Amorphoplanes digitatis: one gene and its partner. The protein of the gene in region 2 interacts with the protein of the main gene of each other region in a pairwise test. Links are inferred from orthologs where the notes say so. Each region holds a gene or a part of one and is shown on either strand. Other genes may lie near its edges.

What was found. Proteins that work in one complex are often made in the same cells at the same time.
Region 1: the proteins of ctaD (region 2) and BJ971_RS35185 interact in binary tests that used the Escherichia coli proteins (3 or more experiments, as listed by UniProt). The link is inferred for Amorphoplanes digitatis from one-to-one orthologs.

What each region holds. Positions count from the first base shown.
Region 1 is NZ_JACHNH010000001.1:7,981,031-7,984,854, reverse strand. The notes cover bases 589-3,367. They hold BJ971_RS35185 (pyridoxal phosphate-dependent aminotransferase), read right to left. Parts: upstream 2,683-3,367; coding sequence 1,495-2,682; downstream 589-1,494. Other genes in these bases: BJ971_RS35180 (MmpS family transport accessory protein), read right to left, coding at 2,732-3,367; glmM (phosphoglucosamine mutase), read left to right, coding at 589-1,277. In the rest of the region: more of glmM, read left to right, coding at 1-588; more of BJ971_RS35180, read right to left, coding at 3,368-3,601. UniProt on the Escherichia coli protein: Shows aminotransferase activity with methionine and histidine as substrates, and to a lesser extent also with phenylalanine.
Region 2 is NZ_JACHNH010000001.1:7,688,891-7,692,837, forward strand. The notes cover bases 405-3,306. They hold ctaD (aa3-type cytochrome oxidase subunit I), read right to left. Parts: upstream 2,784-3,306; coding sequence 1,026-2,783; downstream 405-1,025. Other genes in these bases: BJ971_RS33855 (FAD-dependent monooxygenase), read right to left, coding at 2,907-3,306. In the rest of the region: BJ971_RS33845 (NUDIX domain-containing protein), read left to right, coding at 1-167; more of BJ971_RS33855, read right to left, coding at 3,307-3,947. UniProt on the Escherichia coli protein: Cytochrome bo(3) ubiquinol oxidase is the terminal enzyme in the aerobic respiratory chain of E.coli that predominates when cells are grown at high aeration.

The sequences.
Region 1 (3,824 bases), 290 kb from region 2 along the record:
CGGTCGCCGTCGCGGCCGCCCGGGTGCTCATCGAGAGCGACGCCAGCCACCAGCCCCTAGCGATCGTCGGACGCGACCCCAGGGCCAGCGGCGAGATGCTCGAAGCCGCGGTCGTGGCGGGCCTGACCAGTGCCGGAGCGAACGTCGTCCGGGTCGGCGTGCTGCCGACCCCCGCGGTCGCCTTCCTCGTCGGCCAGACCGGCGCCGACCTCGGCGTGATGCTGTCCGCCTCGCACAACCCGATGCCGGACAACGGCATCAAGCTCTTCGCCCCCGGCGGCCAGAAGCTCCCGGACGAGCTCGAAGCCAAGATCGAGGCGGCCATCGAGGACGGGCACGGTCTCATCGGACGCCCGACCGGCGCCGGCGTCGGCCGCGTGCACGACCTGCTCGACGGCGCCGAGCACTACATCAAACACCTGGTCGAGTCGACGCCGCACAGCCTGGCCGGGATCAAGGTCGTTGTCGACTGCGCGAACGGCGCGGCCAGCGAGGCCGGCCCGACCGCGTACACCGAGGCCGGCGCCGAGGTCATCGCGATCCACGCGGAGCCCGACGGCCTCAACATCAACGACAACTGCGGCTCGACGCACCTCGAGGCCGTCCGCGAGGCGGTCCTGGCCAACGGCGCCGACCTGGGCCTGGCACACGACGGCGACGCCGACCGCTGCCTCGCCGTTACCGCGGCGGGCGACGTGGTCGACGGCGACCAGCTCATGGCGATCCTGGCGCTGGCCATGCGCGACGCCGGCACCCTGACCGACAACACCCTTGTCGCGACCGTGATGAGCAACCTCGGCCTGCGGCTGGCGATGAAGCAGGCCGGCATCCGCCTGCTGGAGACCAAGGTCGGCGACCGGTACGTGCTGGAGGAGCTCGCGGTCGGCGGCTACGCCCTCGGCGGCGAGCAGAGCGGCCACATCGTGATGCCCGAGTTCGCGACGACGGGCGACGGCGTACTCACCGGCCTGCACCTGATGGCGACGATGGCGGCAAGCGGCAAGTCGCTGGCCGACCTGGCGGCCGTGGTGCACAAGCTGCCGCAGGTACTGATCAACGTGCCGGTCAAGGACCGCCAGGCGGGCGCCTCGGCGCCGACGGTGCAGGCGGCCGTGGCGCTGGCGGAGAACGAGCTGGGGGAGACCGGCCGGGTGCTGCTGCGCCCGTCGGGCACTGAGCACCTCGTGCGGGTGATGGTCGAGGCCGGCACCGAGGAGCAGGCGCGAACCATCGCCGAGCGCGTGGCCGAGGAGGTCCGCACGGCTAGCCCGGCCTGACCGGGCGCTGAGGCCGGCCTGCTACCTGGTTGGGCAGCAGGCCGGCCTGGTGCGCAAGGTGGTGGGGTCGGCCTGCTACCTGGTTGGGCAGCAGGCCTGGCCTGGTGCGCAAGGTGATGGGGCCGGCCTGCTTGCTGGTTGGGCGATGGGTCCGAACCATGTCTCAGGGTGTGCGCCGCTCGCGGCCAACAGGCGCCGAGTCTGCCTGTTGCTCCCGTCAGGCCAGGGTGCGGAGGCGCCTTGCCGCCTCGTCGATGACTTCCTCGCGCTTGCAGAAGGCGAAGCGGATCAGGTGGTGGCCCTGCTCCTGGTGGTCGTAGAAGACCTGGGTGGGCACGGCCACCACGCCGCACCGCGCGGGCAGTTCCCGGCAGAAGTCGACGCCGTCCGTGCCACCCAGCGGGGTGATGTCGGCGGTCACGAAGTAGGTGCCCGCGGACGGCAGCACCTTGAACCCGGCGTCGGACAGGCCGGCCACCAGCCGGTCCCGCCGGGCCTGTAGGCCGGCGCGGAAGCCGTCGAAGTACGAGTCCGGCAGTTCCAGCGCCACGGCGACCGCCGGCTGCAACGGTCCCGCGTTGACGAACGTCAGGAACTGCTTCACCCGCAGCACCGCCGACACGAGCGGAGCGGGGCCGGTCGCCCAGCCGACCTTCCAGCCGGTGCAGGAAAAGGTCTTGCCCGCGGACGAGATCCGCAGGGTGCGCTCCAGCATGCCCGGCAGCCCGGCGAGCGGGATGTGCGGCGTGGACGAGTCGGTGAAGACCAGGTGCTCGTAGACCTCGTCGGTCACGGCGTACACATCGTGCTCCCGGCAGAGCCGCGCGATCAGCGCGAGCTCTTCCGCAGTGAACACCTTGCCGGTGGGGTTGTGCGGGGTGTTCAGCAGCACCAGGCGGGTGCGGGGGCCGAAGGCCGCGCGCAGCTCACCCTCGTCGAAGCCGTAGCCGCCGTCCGGGCCCGGGCGCAGCGTCACGGGCCGGCGGACCGCGCCGGCCAGGGCGATCGAGGCCGCGTACGAGTCGTAGTACGGCTCGAAGCACACGACCTCGTCCCCGGGCTCGCACAGCCCGAGGATGCTGGCGGCGATCGCCTCGGTGGCCCCGGCGGTGACGGCCACCTCGGTGTCCGGGTCGCGGCTCAGCCCCCAGAACCGCTGCTCGTGCGCGACGATGGCGGCCCGCAGCGCCGGGATGCCGGCCAACGGCGGGTACTGGTTGGCGCCGGAGCGCAGCGCCTCGGCGGCCGCGGCCAGCATCTCCGGCGGGCCGTCGGTGTCCGGGAAGCCCTGCCCCAGATTCACCGAGCCGGTCCGCGCGGCGAGCGCGGACATCTCGGTGAAGATGGTGGTGCCGAACGGGCGCATGCGGCCGACGAGTGGATCGGCCGGGGTCGACGTCGTCACGCCAGCCAGCCTACGGCCACCGGCCCGGGAGCGCGGCCGGCCACGATCGTCAGAGGATGACCTTGATGCAGGAGGTCGTGATGAAGGTGCCGGTGGTCGTCTTCGCGGCGACCTCCTCGCCGTCGACCTTCGCGGTGCAGCTCAGCTCGCCCTCCGAGGTGCTGCCGCGAACGGCCACCACCGAGACGAGCGCCGAACCCTGCATGGTCAGCGTCTTGCGCCAGGGCAGGGAGGCGTTGCGCACCCGCTGGGGCTCGCCGCCGAACTTCTCCAGGTAGATGATCTCGACCGGGCCATCGCCGGTGACCTCGTACTCGACCTCGATCTTCCGGTCCTGATTCAGGCCCGGAATGTTCGGCAGGTCGGTCGGCAGGTCGGTGGGCAGGTCCGTGGGTAGGTCCGTCGGCAGGTCGGTGGGCAGGTCCGTGGGCAACTGGGTCGGTAGGGACCCGATGGTCTCCTCGGCCTTCTGCTTCGCGTTGTTGACCAGCAGCACCACCGAGGTCACGCCACCCGCGCAGAGCAGCAGGGTCACCGCCACCAGGACGGCGACCAGCGGGAGATTGCTGCGCTTCGGCGGTGGCGGCGGTGCGCCGTATCCCGGCTGCGAGCCGTATTCGGGCGGCGGGCCGTATCCGGCCGGTGGGCCGTATCCGGGCGGGCCGTATCCGGGCGGCGGCATCTGCTCGGGCGGCGCCTGTACGGGCGGCGGCTGGTACGCCGGCGGCGGAAACTGCCCCGGCTGCGCGGGGAACTGAGAGGTCGGCGGGTAGCCGTCCGGGGGCCCGCTGGCCTGCTGGTTCGCACCGGGCAGCGGGGCATACCCGGGCTGGAACGTCGGCGTGGGCGGCCGCGGCGGCTGGTACGGCTCGGTCGCGAGGGGGTCGCCCGACGGTGACGACCACGGCTGACCGGACACGGGTTCGTTCCCCGGGTACTGGCGTGTCGGGTCCGAAGGCGGTGGGTAACTCAATCGTCTCTCCAGAGCAGGCGTCGGGCCGACGGTACGCCCTCGGCGCCAGATCCGGATCACCCAGTCGTGTCACTCGCCGCCCTGACCTGGCCACAGAGTGACCCACGGTGGGCCGAACGGCCCTTTCGATCACGTACGATGCGCGAAAGTATGCCTCTTGCGCAGTGGC
Region 2 (3,947 bases):
ACCCCGCGGCTCCGCTGATGCCCGAGCCCGGCCAGCCCGCCGCATGGATGAACCTGGCTCAATCGTGGGAGAGCTACTTCCCCGACGACCTGCCCCGCATTCGCCAGCATGCGCAGTGGCTGGCCGGCCTTGCTACTCCTGAACGGCCAACACGCTTACGCGATTGACTTACGAGACATGCCGGACCGGCAGCTACGGTCTGTGACACGTTGTCCGCCCACCCGGCGGCCAACCGTCCGCCCATCGCCAGCGGCCCGTCGTCTAACCCAACATCCCGGTATCCGCTGGCACCCGCCGACTCCGGGAACTCACCCCCAAGAACCTGGCCCGCCAGGCCGCACGGACCCGCCGCCGACTCCGCACCTCCTCATGAAAGACCCCGCGCGCCAGGCCGCACGGACCTCCCGCCGACTCCAGAAATCCCCACCCAAAGCCCAGCCCGTCAAGTCCCACAGACCCGCCGCCGACTCCGGGACTCCCCACCCAAAGCCCAGCCCCGCAAGTCGCACAAGCCCGCCGCCGACTCCGGCACTCCCGCCTAGGGCCCGGCCCGCCAGACCTGCCCCGACCGCCAAGCTAAGCGAGACCTACCCGGCCCCGGAGCCGCCCGCACAGAGCTCGGGCCGCCGAGCGGATCGCGACCCGGAGCGGTTGGGGTGGTGAAAGGCGGTTGGGGTGGTGAAAGGTCGGCCAACGGCGCTGTGGTGTGGCCGGGGCGGGCCGTCGGCGCTTCAGGGCGAGCGGTCAATGCTTGCCGTGGTCACTCAGATCTTCCTGGCAGGTCGCGCCGCCGTCCGGCTCGGCCGCCGGCGGGCGGGCGCCGCCCTCGGCAGGCCCGCGACCGACCGGCCAACGACGCCGATTCGCATGCCGTCCGAGACCGGGGGTCTGCGGCCAACTCCGGCCGGCGCCGAGCACCTCGACGCGCCCCGCCGAAGGAGTGGTTTGGGGTGGTGAATGGGTCCGCCCCCGGCTCCTTGGAGTGGAGTCGGGGGCGGGCCATCAGCGCTTCGAGGGGCGAGCGGTCAGTGCTTGCCGTGGTCGCTGAGGTCTTCCTGGTAGGTGGCGCCGCCGTCGGACTCGGCAGTCAGGGGGCGGGCGCCGCCCTCCGGTGGGCCGGCGACTGACTGGGAGCCGGCGGCGAGTTCTGGGAACTTCGCGTCGAAGGCTGGGCGTTCCGAGCGGATGCGGGGCATCTTGTCGAAGTTGCGCAGCGGGGGCGGGGAGCTGGTTGCCCACTCCAGGGAGTTGCCGGCGCCCCACGGGTCGTCGACCGTGACGAGTTGGCCGACCTTGTAGGACTTCCACACGTTGTAGATGAACGGCAGGGTGGAGGCGCCCAGGACGAAGGAGCCGACCGTCGAGAACGAGTTCAGGAAGGTGAAGCCGTCGCTTGCCAGGTAGTCGGCGTAGCGGCGGGGCATGCCCTCCGCGCCGAGCCAGTGCTGGACCAGGAAGGTGGCGTGGAAGCCGATGAACGTCAGCCAGAAGTGAATCTTGCCGAGGCGGTCGTCCAGCATTCTGCCGAACATCTTCGGGAACCAGAAGTAGATGCCCGAGAACACCGCGAACACGATCGTGCCGAAGAGCACGTAGTGGAAGTGCGCGATGACGAAGTAGGAGTCCGAGACGTGGAAGTCGATCGGCGGGGCCGCGAGCAGCACGCCGGACAGGCCGCCGAAGAGGAACGTCACGAGGAAGCCCAGGGCGAACATCATCGGGGTCTCGAAGCTGATCTGGCCGCGCCACATCGTGCCGATCCAGACGAAGAACTTCATGCCGGTCGGTACCGCGATGAGGAAGCTCAGGAAGCTGAAGAACGGCAGCAGCACCTGGCCGGTGACGAACATGTGGTGCGCCCACACGCTCATCGACAGCGCCGCGATCAGCAGGGTCGCGCCGACCAGGCCCTTGTAGCCGAAGACCGGCTTGCGGCTGAAGACCGGGATGACCTCGGTGATGATGCCGAAGAACGGCAGCGCCACGATGTAGACCTCGGGGTGGCCGAAGAACCAGAAGAGGTGCTGCCACAGCATCGGGCCGCCGGTCTCCACGTCGAAGACGTGCGCGCCGAGGACGCGGTCGGCGGCGAGGGCGAACAGCGCCGCGGCGAGGAACGGGAAGACCATGATCACCAGGAGGCTGGTGACCAGAATGTTCCAGGTGAAGATCGGCATCCGGAACATCGTCATGCCGGGGGCGCGCAGCGTGATGATCGTCGTGATCATGTTGACGCCACCGAGGATGGTGCCGAGACCCGAGATCGCGAGGCCGACGACCCACATGTTGCCGCCGAAGCCCGGCGAGTGCAGCGAGTCGCTCAGCGGCGTGTAGGCGAACCAGCCGAAGTCGGCCGCGCCCTGCGGCGTGAGGAACCCGCCCATGGCGATCATGCCGCCGAACAGGTACAGCCAGTACGCGAACGCGTTGAGCCGCGGGAACGACACGTCGGGCGCGCCGATCTGGATCGGCACCACGAAGTTCGCGAACGCGAACACGATCGGCGTCGCGAAGAACAGCAGCATGATCGTGCCGTGCATCGTGAACAGCTGGTTGTACTGCTCCGGCGACAGGATCTGCATGCCCGGCTGGGCCAGCTCACTGCGCATGAGCAGGGCCATGAACCCGCCCAGGATGTAGAACACGAAGGCGGTGATCATGTACATGATCCCGATCTGCTTCGCGTCCGTCGTCCGCAGGATCCGCGCGAGGGCCGAGCCCTTTACCTGCTGTCGCACCGGCCATGGCCGGGTCACGATCGGCTTAGGCGCAACGGTCGTCACGGATAGCCTCCGGTGTCTCGTTCGTCCCACTGCGTACACCCAAGTGGAAAGGCGTACCTCGCAGGCAGAATAGTCCCCCGCCGACCCCCGGCGGGCGCGGGGTGACCAAAGCTCACCCAGATCTCAGAACGGCTCTACGAGCCCCCGTAGCTGATCTGCGAAGATCGACTGGCCCCGCCTGCGCAGCATAGGGTCGCGCTGCGCGGGTGCCACGTCGCGGGTCCGGTCACGCTCCTGGGTCCAGCCCCTGACCTGGTCACATCGGGCCGCGCGGCGCTTCTCGTACGCGTGCAGCGCCGCCGGCACGTCGTCGGCGCCGGCCTTGAGCACCTCGCCGAGCACCACGGCGTCCTCGAACGCCATGGCGGCGCCCTGCGCCAGCGTCGGCGCGGTCGCGTGAGCGGCATCACCGACGAGCAGGACCGGGCCCTTGGACCAGCCCTCGAGCACCACCTCGTCGGTGCGGGCGACCTGCACCTTCTCCATCGCGTCCAGGATCGCCGGCACCGGGCCGCCGAAGCCCTGGAACAGCTCGCGCACCCGGGCCACCGGGTCCGCCGGGTTGGGCGCACCGGGCTCGACCGTCTCGTCGGCGTGGCAGTACAGCCGGCGGCCGCCCATCGGCATCACGACGAACTGTGACCGGCGCCCGAGCAGGGCGGTCCAGTCGCTGACCGGCGGGCCGCCGGTGACCACGCTGCGGTAGACGATCTGGCCCGTCGGGGTCGCCGCACCGCCCAGCCCGGCCTTGGCCCGGATCGTGGAGCGCCGGCCGTCGGCGCCGACGACCAGGTCGTACTCGGCGCCGGCGCCGCTGTCGAACTCGACCTTGACGGCGCCGTCGATGATCTCCAGATCCCGGACGGCGGTGTCGTAGCGCACCTCGCCGCCGACTCCGGTGAGCAGGACCTGCTGTAGATCTCCGCGGGACAGCGCGCGGCTCTCGCCGACGCCCGCCCACAGCGCGGCGACGTCCAGCTCGAACAGCTCGCCGCCGTCGGAGTCCTGGAAGACCTGCCGGAAGATCAGGTCGCCGAGCGGCCGCAGCGGGGCGTCGAGGCCGAGCAGCCGCAGCGCCCGGGACGCGTTGCCGGGAAGGTAGATGCCGGCGCCGGGGATGGTCGTCGCCGGAAGCTCCTCGACGACGTCCGGACGGAAACCCGC